Regions from separate parts of the Erwinia sp. 1181_3 genome, predicted to be linked through region 1. Evidence: predicted binding sites of a transcription regulator. Region 1 holds the regulator's gene; each other region holds the start of a gene.
The links. The regulator PurR, encoded in region 1, represses purine synthesis genes. The targets are predictions, from matches to a motif close to CANGCAAACGTTTGCNTG.
Positions count from the first base shown of each region.

Region 1 (3,175 bases):
CGCACACACCCACGGCCTGAACAAAGCGAACGATCAGCAACCAGAAAGCCGACTCCACCCACAGCATGGCTGCACAACCAACGGCGAACAGACTCAAGCCCATCATCAACACCGGTTTGCGGCCGATGCGGTCTGACAACGGGCCCCAGACTAGCTGTGCGCAGGCAAACCCGGCGAGGAAGATACTTAAACTGGCGCTAATGGCGCCGGCTTCCGTCTGTAAGTCCTGTTGCATCACGCCAAACGCGGGTAGGTACATATCGGTAGCAAGAAAGCCCAGCATACTGAGCAGCGCAAGGTAAATCATAAATCCTTTGGAACGCATGGTTTTTAACTCTTATTAGACAATTTTTTTACGCGTGCAGTGTAATCGCGTGCTGACCCGTCTGTGAAACGCTAATATTCGTGGGTTGCGATGAAAAATATTGAAGGCGAATCATGTGGTCTGAACATTCTCTTGAAGTGGTTGATGCGGTGGCGAGGACGGGCAGCTTTACCGCTGCTGCGGCGGAATTGCATCGCGTCCCCTCCGCAGTAAGTTATACCGTGCGCCAGCTGGAAGCCTGGCTGGCCGTGAGTCTGTTTGAGCGTCGTCATCGTGATGTGGAGTTGACGGACGCCGGACGGGTTTTCATTGAAGAAGGTCGTGCTGTTATCAAAAAAATGCTCGCCACCCGCACACGCTGTCAACAGGTGGCTAACGGCTGGCGGGGACAAATCAATATTGCGGTCGACAGAATTGTGCGCCCGGCACGCACCCGGCAGCTGGTCGTGGATTTCTACCGGCATTTTCCGGATATGGAACTGCATATCATGCCGGAAGTGTTCAACGGTGTGTGGGATGCGCTGGCTGACGGTCGCGTCGATGTTGCGATCGGTGCGACTCAGGCGATCCCGGTACGAGGACGTTTTGCTTTTCGTGATATGGGAAGTCTTAACTGGCGCTGCGTGGTGAAAACGTCACATCCTCTGCTGAGCCATGAGGGACCGTTAAGCGAGACGTTAATCCGTGAGTGGCCATCGCTGGTGCTGGAAGATACCTCACGTGCCTTGCCGAAACGCACCACGTGGACATTAGATAATCAACGACGGCTGGTGGTGCCTGACTGGGAAAGTGCGTTTGACTGCCTGCGAGCCGGGCTGTGTGTTGGGATGGTACCCGGTCATTTTGCCCAGCCCTGGCTGCAACAAGGCGTGTTAGGAGAAGTGACGCTGACGTCCCCGTTTCCCGACAGTCCCTGTTATCTCAGCTGGTCGGAACAAAGCGCCTCACCGGCGCTAAGTTGGTTACTGGACTATCTGGGGAGCACAGAAACCCTGAATGCAGAGTGGTTAAGCGAACATCCTGGCCAGTGGCAGGTGAGTGATTAACGGCGGTAGTCGCGGAAAGGACCATCGGCAACGGAACGACGCTCGATCAGTGAAGGGTGAACTTCAATGGTTTGCGGATCTTCGCGCTTGCTGGTAATACGGTCCAGCAACATATCAAAAGCGGTTTCGCCCAGACGCTCTTTTGGCTGGTGGACGGTGGTCAGTGCGGGCGTAAAGTAGCGGGCGTTGCGCACGTTATCATAACCGATCACTGAAATATCCTGCGGTACGCGTAGCCCCATTTCATCTGCTGCGCAAATCGCGCCCATGGCCATAATATCACCGCCACAGAAAATGGCCGTTGGGCGCTGCTTCTGCGACAAAATTTGCTGCATGGCGCGATAGCCAGAATCAGGTTCAAAATCGCCCTGCACCAGCCATTCATCGCGCAAAGTGATGCCCGCTTCTGCCAGTGCCTTCAGGAATCCGGCATGGCGGCCACCGCCTGTATTACGCTCAAGCTGGCCTGGGATCGCGCCGATATCGCGGTGCCCGCGTTCGATCAGGTAGCGCCCCGCCAGGTAACCACCCTCAAAAGCATTATCAAGCACGGTATCAGTGAAATCACCGCGTGATTCGCCCCAATCCATGACGACCATCGGAATATTACGGTTATCTTCCAGCATAGAAATCAACGTGTCAGGATATTCTGAACACATCACCAGCAGCCCATCGACGCGTTTTTGCGCCATCATTGACAGATAGGCCTGTTGCTTTTGCAGGTTGTTGTGCGCATTGCCCAAAATCAGCGTATAGCCTTTGGCAAAGCAGCGGTTTTCTATTGCTTCAATGATCTCTGCAAAATAGGGCGCTTCACTGGATGTTGCCAGAAGGCCAATGGTTTTGGTGTGGTTGACCTTCAGACTGCGGGCTACGGCGCTGGGGGAATAATGCAATTCTTTGATTGCAACCCATACCGCTTCGCGCGTCTCTTCGGCTACAAAGCGCGTTTTGTTAATCACGTGAGACACAGTGGTGGTTGAAACACCGGCGCGCTTTGCCACATCCTTAATTGTTGCCATGAAAATCGTACTCCTGGTGTTATCGTAACATTTTGATAACTAATTGGTTAAACGTTTGCCTGGGTACAGCCATTCCTGCCCGACCAGAATTATTTTGGGTGCTGTCTCAAAGGGTCGGGAAGGGGTAAAATCGTCCGTAGAGTGACATGCAGTGCTGACTTTTACACGTTGCCAACGGTGTTGCGCAACGGAATAAAGAATTCTAACAAGGCTGCGCACAGAAAACGAGATTTTTACGGGTAACTGTGGGAAAATCTGTTGGCTTACTAATAACAAGGTTATTGAGGAGAGAGAATGAACACTGATATGAAAATGACGGCGCTGACCGTTGTGGGTTCACTGCTGATGATTATTGCGTTTAGTTTTACGGCGGTAATGCATTAATTCTTGCACGGGAGGAGGAAACTCTTCCCGAACCCACACGCATTATCGAATCGTTTTAGGCGTCATCATACGGCGCGCACCGATGTAATGTTCCTGCCAGTAATCTTCGCTCAACGCACTGACCTGAATATCTTTACCTGTCCGTGGAGACTGAATAAATTTCCCTCCACCCAGATAGACGCCAACATGATCTGCTGTGCCACGTCCGTTAATACGGAAGAAGACCAGATCACCTTTCTCTAACTGATCGCGCTTAATCGAAGCCGCATCACGCAGATGGTACATTTCATTAGCCGTGCGTGGGATCTTGAACTTCACCAGGTCTTTATAGGCATACCACACCAGACCACTGCAGTCGAAACCGGTTTTCGGAGAGGTGCCGCCCCATTGATAAGGTT
Region 1 covers NZ_VTDE01000004.1:389,500-392,674, reverse strand. Annotated here, with positions in the region: gene punC (purine nucleoside transporter PunC) at 1-325, opposite strand, end outside; gene punR (DNA-binding transcriptional activator PunR) at 439-1,371, shown strand; gene purR (HTH-type transcriptional repressor PurR) at 1,368-2,393, opposite strand; gene cydH (cytochrome bd-I oxidase subunit CydH) at 2,688-2,777, shown strand; gene FY046_RS13770 (C40 family peptidase) at 2,820-3,175, opposite strand, start outside.

Region 2 (3,175 bases), on a different contig from region 1:
ATAGTTATGCCAGCTCCGCGCTGTAATGTTTACCAACTGCCGCCGCCATCAAAATTTCCTGCGAGGCTTGTTCAATCGGGAAGTCACCGCTCAGGCGACCTTCGTGCATCACCAGCACGCGGTCACTCATGCCCAGGACTTCCGGCATTTCGGAGGAGACGAGAATGATGCTCAACCCTTCCTGTTTAAACTGATTAATCAGCTGATAAATCTCTTTTTTCGCGCCAACATCGACGCCACGCGTTGGCTCATCCAGGATCAGCACTTTTGGCCGCGTCATCAGCCCGCGCGCAATGGCCACCTTTTGCTGGTTACCCCCTGAGAGCAAACCAATCGGCTGATTCATTGATGGCGTTTTAACGTTAAACAGCTTGATAAAATCACCGACCGCCTGCTGCTCTTCCGCATGTTTCAGGCGGCCCGCGCCATAGCTAAAATAGTTGAGGGCGGTCAGTGACATGTTCTCTTTCACCGACATACCCAGCACCAGACCATCACGCTTACGATCTTCAGAAATATAGACGATACCGTTGGCCAGCCCCTCTTCCGGGGAACGCGCGAAGACGGTTTTTCCGTCCAGCGTTACGCTACCACTGCTGCGTGACAAGGCGCCATACAGCACTTTCATCAGTTCGGTACGCCCCGCGCCCATCAGCCCGGACACACCCAAAATTTCGCCTTTACGCAGCGTAAAGCTGACATCCTCAACGCCGGAACCACTCAGATTCTCCACCTTCAGGCGAACCTCACCCGGTGCTTTATCCAGGCGTGGATACTGCTCTTCCAGCTTGCGGCCGACCATCATTTCAATCAGCGACTCTTCCGTCAGCTGAGCCACTTCACGTTCTGCAATAAACTGCCCGTCACGGAAGATGGTGACATCGTCGCAGATCTCAAAAATTTCTTTCATTCGGTGGGAGATATAAACAATGCCGCAGCCCTGCGCTTTCAGCTCGTTGATCACCCGGAACAGCGAAGCGGTCTCGGTATCCGTCAGCGCGTCCGTCGGTTCGTCCATGACGATCACTTTTGACTCGAAGCTCAGGACCTTGGCAATTTCCACCATCTGCTGGTCACCGATCGACAGATCACCCACCAGCTTATGGCTGCTGAAGCGCAGATTCAGGCGCTTCAGTAAGGCATCCGCCTCGGCATACATCTTTTTCCACTGGATGCGGCCAAAACGGTTAACAAATTCGCGACCCAAAAAGATGTTTTCCGCAATGCTCAACTGGGGGATCAGGTTCAGTTCCTGATGAATAATACCGATCCCGGCTTCCTGCGACTCTTTCGGCCCGTTAAAGGTGGTTTCCTGACCGAGCCATTCAAACGTGCCCGCATCACGGGCGTAGATCCCGGTAAGCACCTTCATCATGGTCGACTTACCCGCACCGTTCTCGCCCACCAGCGCCATCACGCGGCCAGGATAAACAGAGAGGGCGGCTCCCGACAGCGCCTTGACGCCCGGGAAGGCTTTATCAATGCCTTTTAATTGCAGTAAAGGTTGCATAACAGCCTCTAAAAGGTCACGCCAGCGATCAGGATGACATTCGCATACGGAGAACACTCTCCGCTGCGAATGACAGCCTGACTACGCTGAGTTTGGTGTTTGAACTGTTCGTGACTGACATAACTGATACTGATTGAATTACCCTGGTGTTGTTGCAGTAAGTCGAGCAGGGCGATCAATTCACTATGAAGCTGCGGATTATGCTGCTTAATTTCTTCCGCAATGATGGCACTCTCGACCTGCATCTCGCTGGTGACCGCCTGGGTAACCTGTAAAAATGTCGGAATTCCATGCGTCAACGCCAGATCAATACGCTGCGGACCTTGTGGGACCGGCAGGCCGGCATCGCCAATCACGATGCTGTCAGTATGACCGAGACGTGAAATCACGGACGAGATATCAGAATTCAGTAAGGTGCCTTTTTTCATTATTCACTCCAGAGCGAAACGTTTCGCTGAGGGCAGTGTAAGAAATGGTCAGGGGAAAACAATCATCAAATGTTGAAAATGTGATCGCCATCGAAACGTTTCGCTGACGCAGAGAGAGGATTTGTTTTAAGGAAAAAAATAGCCCTTTTATGTTACCGGTAAAGGGCCATGACTGAATGTAATGAATATCTGGAAGGTATAGCAGCTCACAAAATCTGGCTGAGATGAAGCTGTCCCATCAGCAGAGGGTTGTCTGCGTAGTCCACCGGAATAGCCACTACCGCCGGGCCCTGCACATCCATCGCTTTACGCAACGTCGGTTCCAGCATTTCTGCACTTTCCACAGCAAACCCCGCGGCACCAAACGACTCGGCGTAAGCTTTAAAATCGATCGGACCGAATTTCACCCCGGAAACCCGCTGATATTTCTTCTCTTCCTGCATCGCCACCATGTTGTAGCACTCATCCACCCAGATGATATGCAGCAAATTAGCGCCCAGCCGTACTGCCGTTTCCAGCTCCATACTCGATTGCAGGAACCCGCCATCCCCGGAGACCGACACCACTTTGCGCGACGGGTCCACCAGCCAGGCACCAATCGCCCAGGGCAGGGCAACGCCCATGGTTTGCTGACCGTTGGAGATCATGATCTGACGGGCGCGGAAGCTGTAAAGATAACGCGCGATCCAGATATGAAAGCTGCCCATATCCACCGTCAGGGTGACGTCACTGTTGATGATGTCCTGCATAGCACGCACGATGCGCAAAGGATGCAGGGCAAACTGATTCAGCTGATGGCCGCGCAGCGCCAGCAGTTCACGCTGTTGCTGGCGGTCGCTGAGGATCGCCGCCGCCTGTGGGCTAAGCGTTAACGGGCCGTGGATACGTGCCGTCAGTTTATCCAGCGTGGCAGCAATATCACCGACCAGCTCGGCATCAGGCTGATAACAGTTGTCGGTATCGGCGGGCAACACATCGATATGCACCAGGGTGGCTTTGCCACTGTTCCACATCGCAGGTTCATACTCTACCGGGCTGTAGCCAATGGTGATAATCAGGTCGGCTTCTCGCAGTAACCGATCGCCCGCCTGATTATTAAAGAGCCCGACACGCCCGGCAAAGCGGGAAAAATGCTCCTGCCGCACTGCACCTGCCGCCTGGTAGGTACTGGTGACCGGAATATGGCTACGCTCCAGCAGCTGATGCAGCGCATCGCTGTTGGCGGGCTGGCTGGCCA
Region 2 covers NZ_VTDE01000013.1:5,437-8,611, forward strand. Annotated here, with positions in the region: gene rbsC (ribose ABC transporter permease) at 1-2, opposite strand, end outside; gene rbsA (ribose ABC transporter ATP-binding protein RbsA) at 5-1,510, opposite strand; gene rbsD (D-ribose pyranase) at 1,519-1,938, opposite strand; gene alsS (acetolactate synthase AlsS) at 2,145-3,175, opposite strand, start outside.
Region 2: the regulator PurR is predicted to act here: its motif matches at 1,950-1,967, upstream of rbsD (D-ribose pyranase).

Region 3 (3,175 bases), on a different contig from region 1:
TGACAGATCAAAGTTTTGCTGTAAAAACGCCTGATGCATATCATCCAGATGGTCAAACGCCACGGCGGGTGCTTTCAGCAGCGCAGAGCGCGTCACGCCATTTGGGAAGTAGCGGGCAGCAAACTCTTTTGAACCGACAAACAGATAGTCGAGCGCACCGAGCTGATCGACCAGACAGCTCGGCAACGGCTGTGGCTGGATACTGACGGCACCGACCACTTCACCACGACGCAAGCGTTCTTGGGTGCGGGTTTCATCTTCCACCTGAAGATTCAAGCGTACTGGCGAATCAGTCAGCACGGTTTTCAGCGCGGGCAGCAGCCAGGTCGCGAGACTGTCGGCGTTCACCGCCAGCGACAGCAGTAACGGCGTGGTGCCGCTATTATCGTCACCCAACCACTCTTCTTCCAGCAGTTCTACCTGGTGCAATAACGCCAGCAGTTTCTGGCCCTGTTCCGTTGGGCGCGGCGGTACGGTTCGCACCAGCAAAGGCTGGCCAAACATATTCTCAAGCTGCTTAATGCGCTGTGAGACCGCAGACTGGGTAATACAGAGCTTTTGCGCGGCACGTTCAAAGCCGCGCTCGCGAATCACTGCATCCAGCGCCTGAAGCGTTCGATAATCCGGGCGTTTCATTAATCGTTCTACTCTCTTTCAGGTGTGGTTGTGCACTATGCCATAGATTGGGGGTATAGCTTACGCCACTTTACGAATCAACCACTTTGTGGGGTGTGTTCCAATCCTGTGAATCAAACGCCGTGGAAGGCGGTGATTTTGCCCAGCCTTGCTTTATACTACGCGCACACAGTGGCTCACAGGTTTTAAACATACCATGACACAAGACGAACTGAAAAAAGCTGTCGGCTGGGCAGCTCTGGATTACGTCACTCCGGGCACTATCGTTGGCGTTGGCACCGGGTCGACTGCTGCCCATTTCATTGATGCACTGGCGTCGATTAAACATCAGATTGAAGGAGCGGTCTCCAGCTCAGAAGCTTCCACGGCCAAACTGAAAGGCTACGGCATCCATGTCTTCGATCTTAACGAGATCGATCAGCTGGCGGTCTATGTTGACGGTGCCGATGAGATTAACGGGCAGATGCAGATGATCAAGGGCGGCGGCGCAGCGCTGACGCGCGAGAAAATTATTGCAGCCGTTGCCGACCGCTTTATCTGTATTGCGGATGCATCCAAGCAGGTCGATGTGCTGGGGCGTTTCCCTCTGCCTGTAGAAGTTATCCCGATGGCGCGCTCGTACGTTGCTCGCGAACTGGTGAAGCTCGGTGGTCAGCCGGAGTACCGCCAGAACGTGGTGACCGACAATGGAAACATTATTCTTGATGTTCATAATCTCAAAATCATTGACCCCATTCGGCTGGAAGCAGCAATTAACGCGCTGCCAGGCGTAGTCACTGTGGGTCTGTTTGGTGCCCGTGGTGCCGATGTGGCGCTGATCGGTACAGCCAACGGCGTGCAAACTATTCAGAAATGATCTCTCTGGCACCCGCGGGTGCCGGTTATTTTTATGCGAAAAACATCTTTTCTTTTGCAGGCGAAATTTAGTGACTTATGTCACATAGTTGCTGCCTGAGGCGCGATCCTCCTGAAGGTTCACGTTGCACCATGATTTTCTGCCGCAATGTTCTGTGAGTCGGGGGCGCCATGCTGGAGGCCAGGCAATCGTTTGTATTGCCGCCAGCGTAGATTTTGTTATTTTGACAGAAGGCTATCTTATATCCCCGCGTTTTTCCCATTGCAGCCGACAGCGATTATGTTGGTCAACGAGAACAATGACAGGGATTAAGCCACATCTGAAGTCTGCTAAATAGGGTCGGGAAATGGCAAAAGTATCACTGGAGAAAGACAAAATTAAATTCCTGCTGGTGGAAGGCGTTCACCAGAGTGCAGTTGATAATCTGCGCTCTGCTGGCTACACCAACATTGAATTTCACAAGGGCGCATTGGATAGCGAAACACTGAAAGAATCCATCCGTGATGCGCACTTCATCGGGCTGCGTTCGCGCACCAACCTTACCGAAGAGATCTTTGCTGCGGCAGAAAAACTGGTTGCCGTTGGCTGTTTCTGCATCGGGACAAACCAGGTTGATCTGAATGCGGCAGCGAAGCGTGGTATTCCGGTGTTTAACGCACCTTTCTCCAATACCCGATCCGTAGCTGAACTGGTGATCGGTGAGCTGTTGCTGATGCTGCGCGGTGTTCCGGCGGCCAATGCGAAAGCACACCGTGGCGAGTGGCATAAACTGGCTGTGGGTTCCTATGAAGCACGCGGCAAAAAGCTGGGCATCATTGGTTACGGTCATATCGGTATGCAGCTGGGTGTGCTCGCCGAGAGCCTGGGTATGCATGTGTTCTTTTACGATATTGAGAGCAAACTGCCGCTGGGTAATGCCACGCAGGTACAGCATCTCTCTGACCTGCTGAATATGAGCGATGTTGTGAGCCTGCACGTGCCTGAAACGCAGTCCACCCAGAATATGATGGGCCCGGAAGAGTTGGCGCTGATGAAGCCCGGTGCACTGCTGATTAACGCCTCGCGCGGAACCGTGGTGGATATTCCTGCGCTGTGCCACGTGCTGGCCACTAAGCACCTGGCGGGCGCGGCGATTGACGTTTTCCCGGAAGAACCTGCGACCAACAGCGATCCGTTCAATTCACCGCTGTGTGAGTTCGACAACGTGATCCTGACACCCCATATCGGTGGGTCGACCCAGGAAGCTCAGGAGAACATCGGTATTGAAGTCGCGGGTAAACTGGCCAAGTACTCTGACAATGGCTCTACACTGTCGGCGGTTAACTTCCCGGAAGCCTCGCTGCCAATGCACGGTGCGAATGCCAGCCGTCTGATGCACATCCATGAGAACCGTCCAGGTGTACTGACGGCGATCAACCTGATCTTTGCTGACCAGGGTATCAACATCTCCGCTCAGTATCTGCAAACGACACCGCAGATGGGTTACGTGGTCATCGACGTTGATGCACCGCAAGATGTGGCTGATAGAGCACTGCAGCTGATGAAGGCAATTCCTGGTACCGTTCGCGCACGTCTGCTGTACTGATTGTCGTGTTGTTCATGCCTCAACCTTGAGGCATTGATTCAGCCTGATGGATAATGAATACCCGCAAGATTTCTCGCCGCAGGAAGGCGACAACTGAA
Region 3 covers NZ_VTDE01000003.1:305,750-308,924, reverse strand. Annotated here, with positions in the region: gene FY046_RS09840 (LysR family transcriptional regulator ArgP) at 1-636, opposite strand, end outside; gene rpiA (ribose-5-phosphate isomerase RpiA) at 833-1,492, shown strand; gene serA (phosphoglycerate dehydrogenase) at 1,839-3,077, shown strand.
Region 3: the regulator PurR is predicted to act here: its motif matches at 1,674-1,691, upstream of serA (phosphoglycerate dehydrogenase).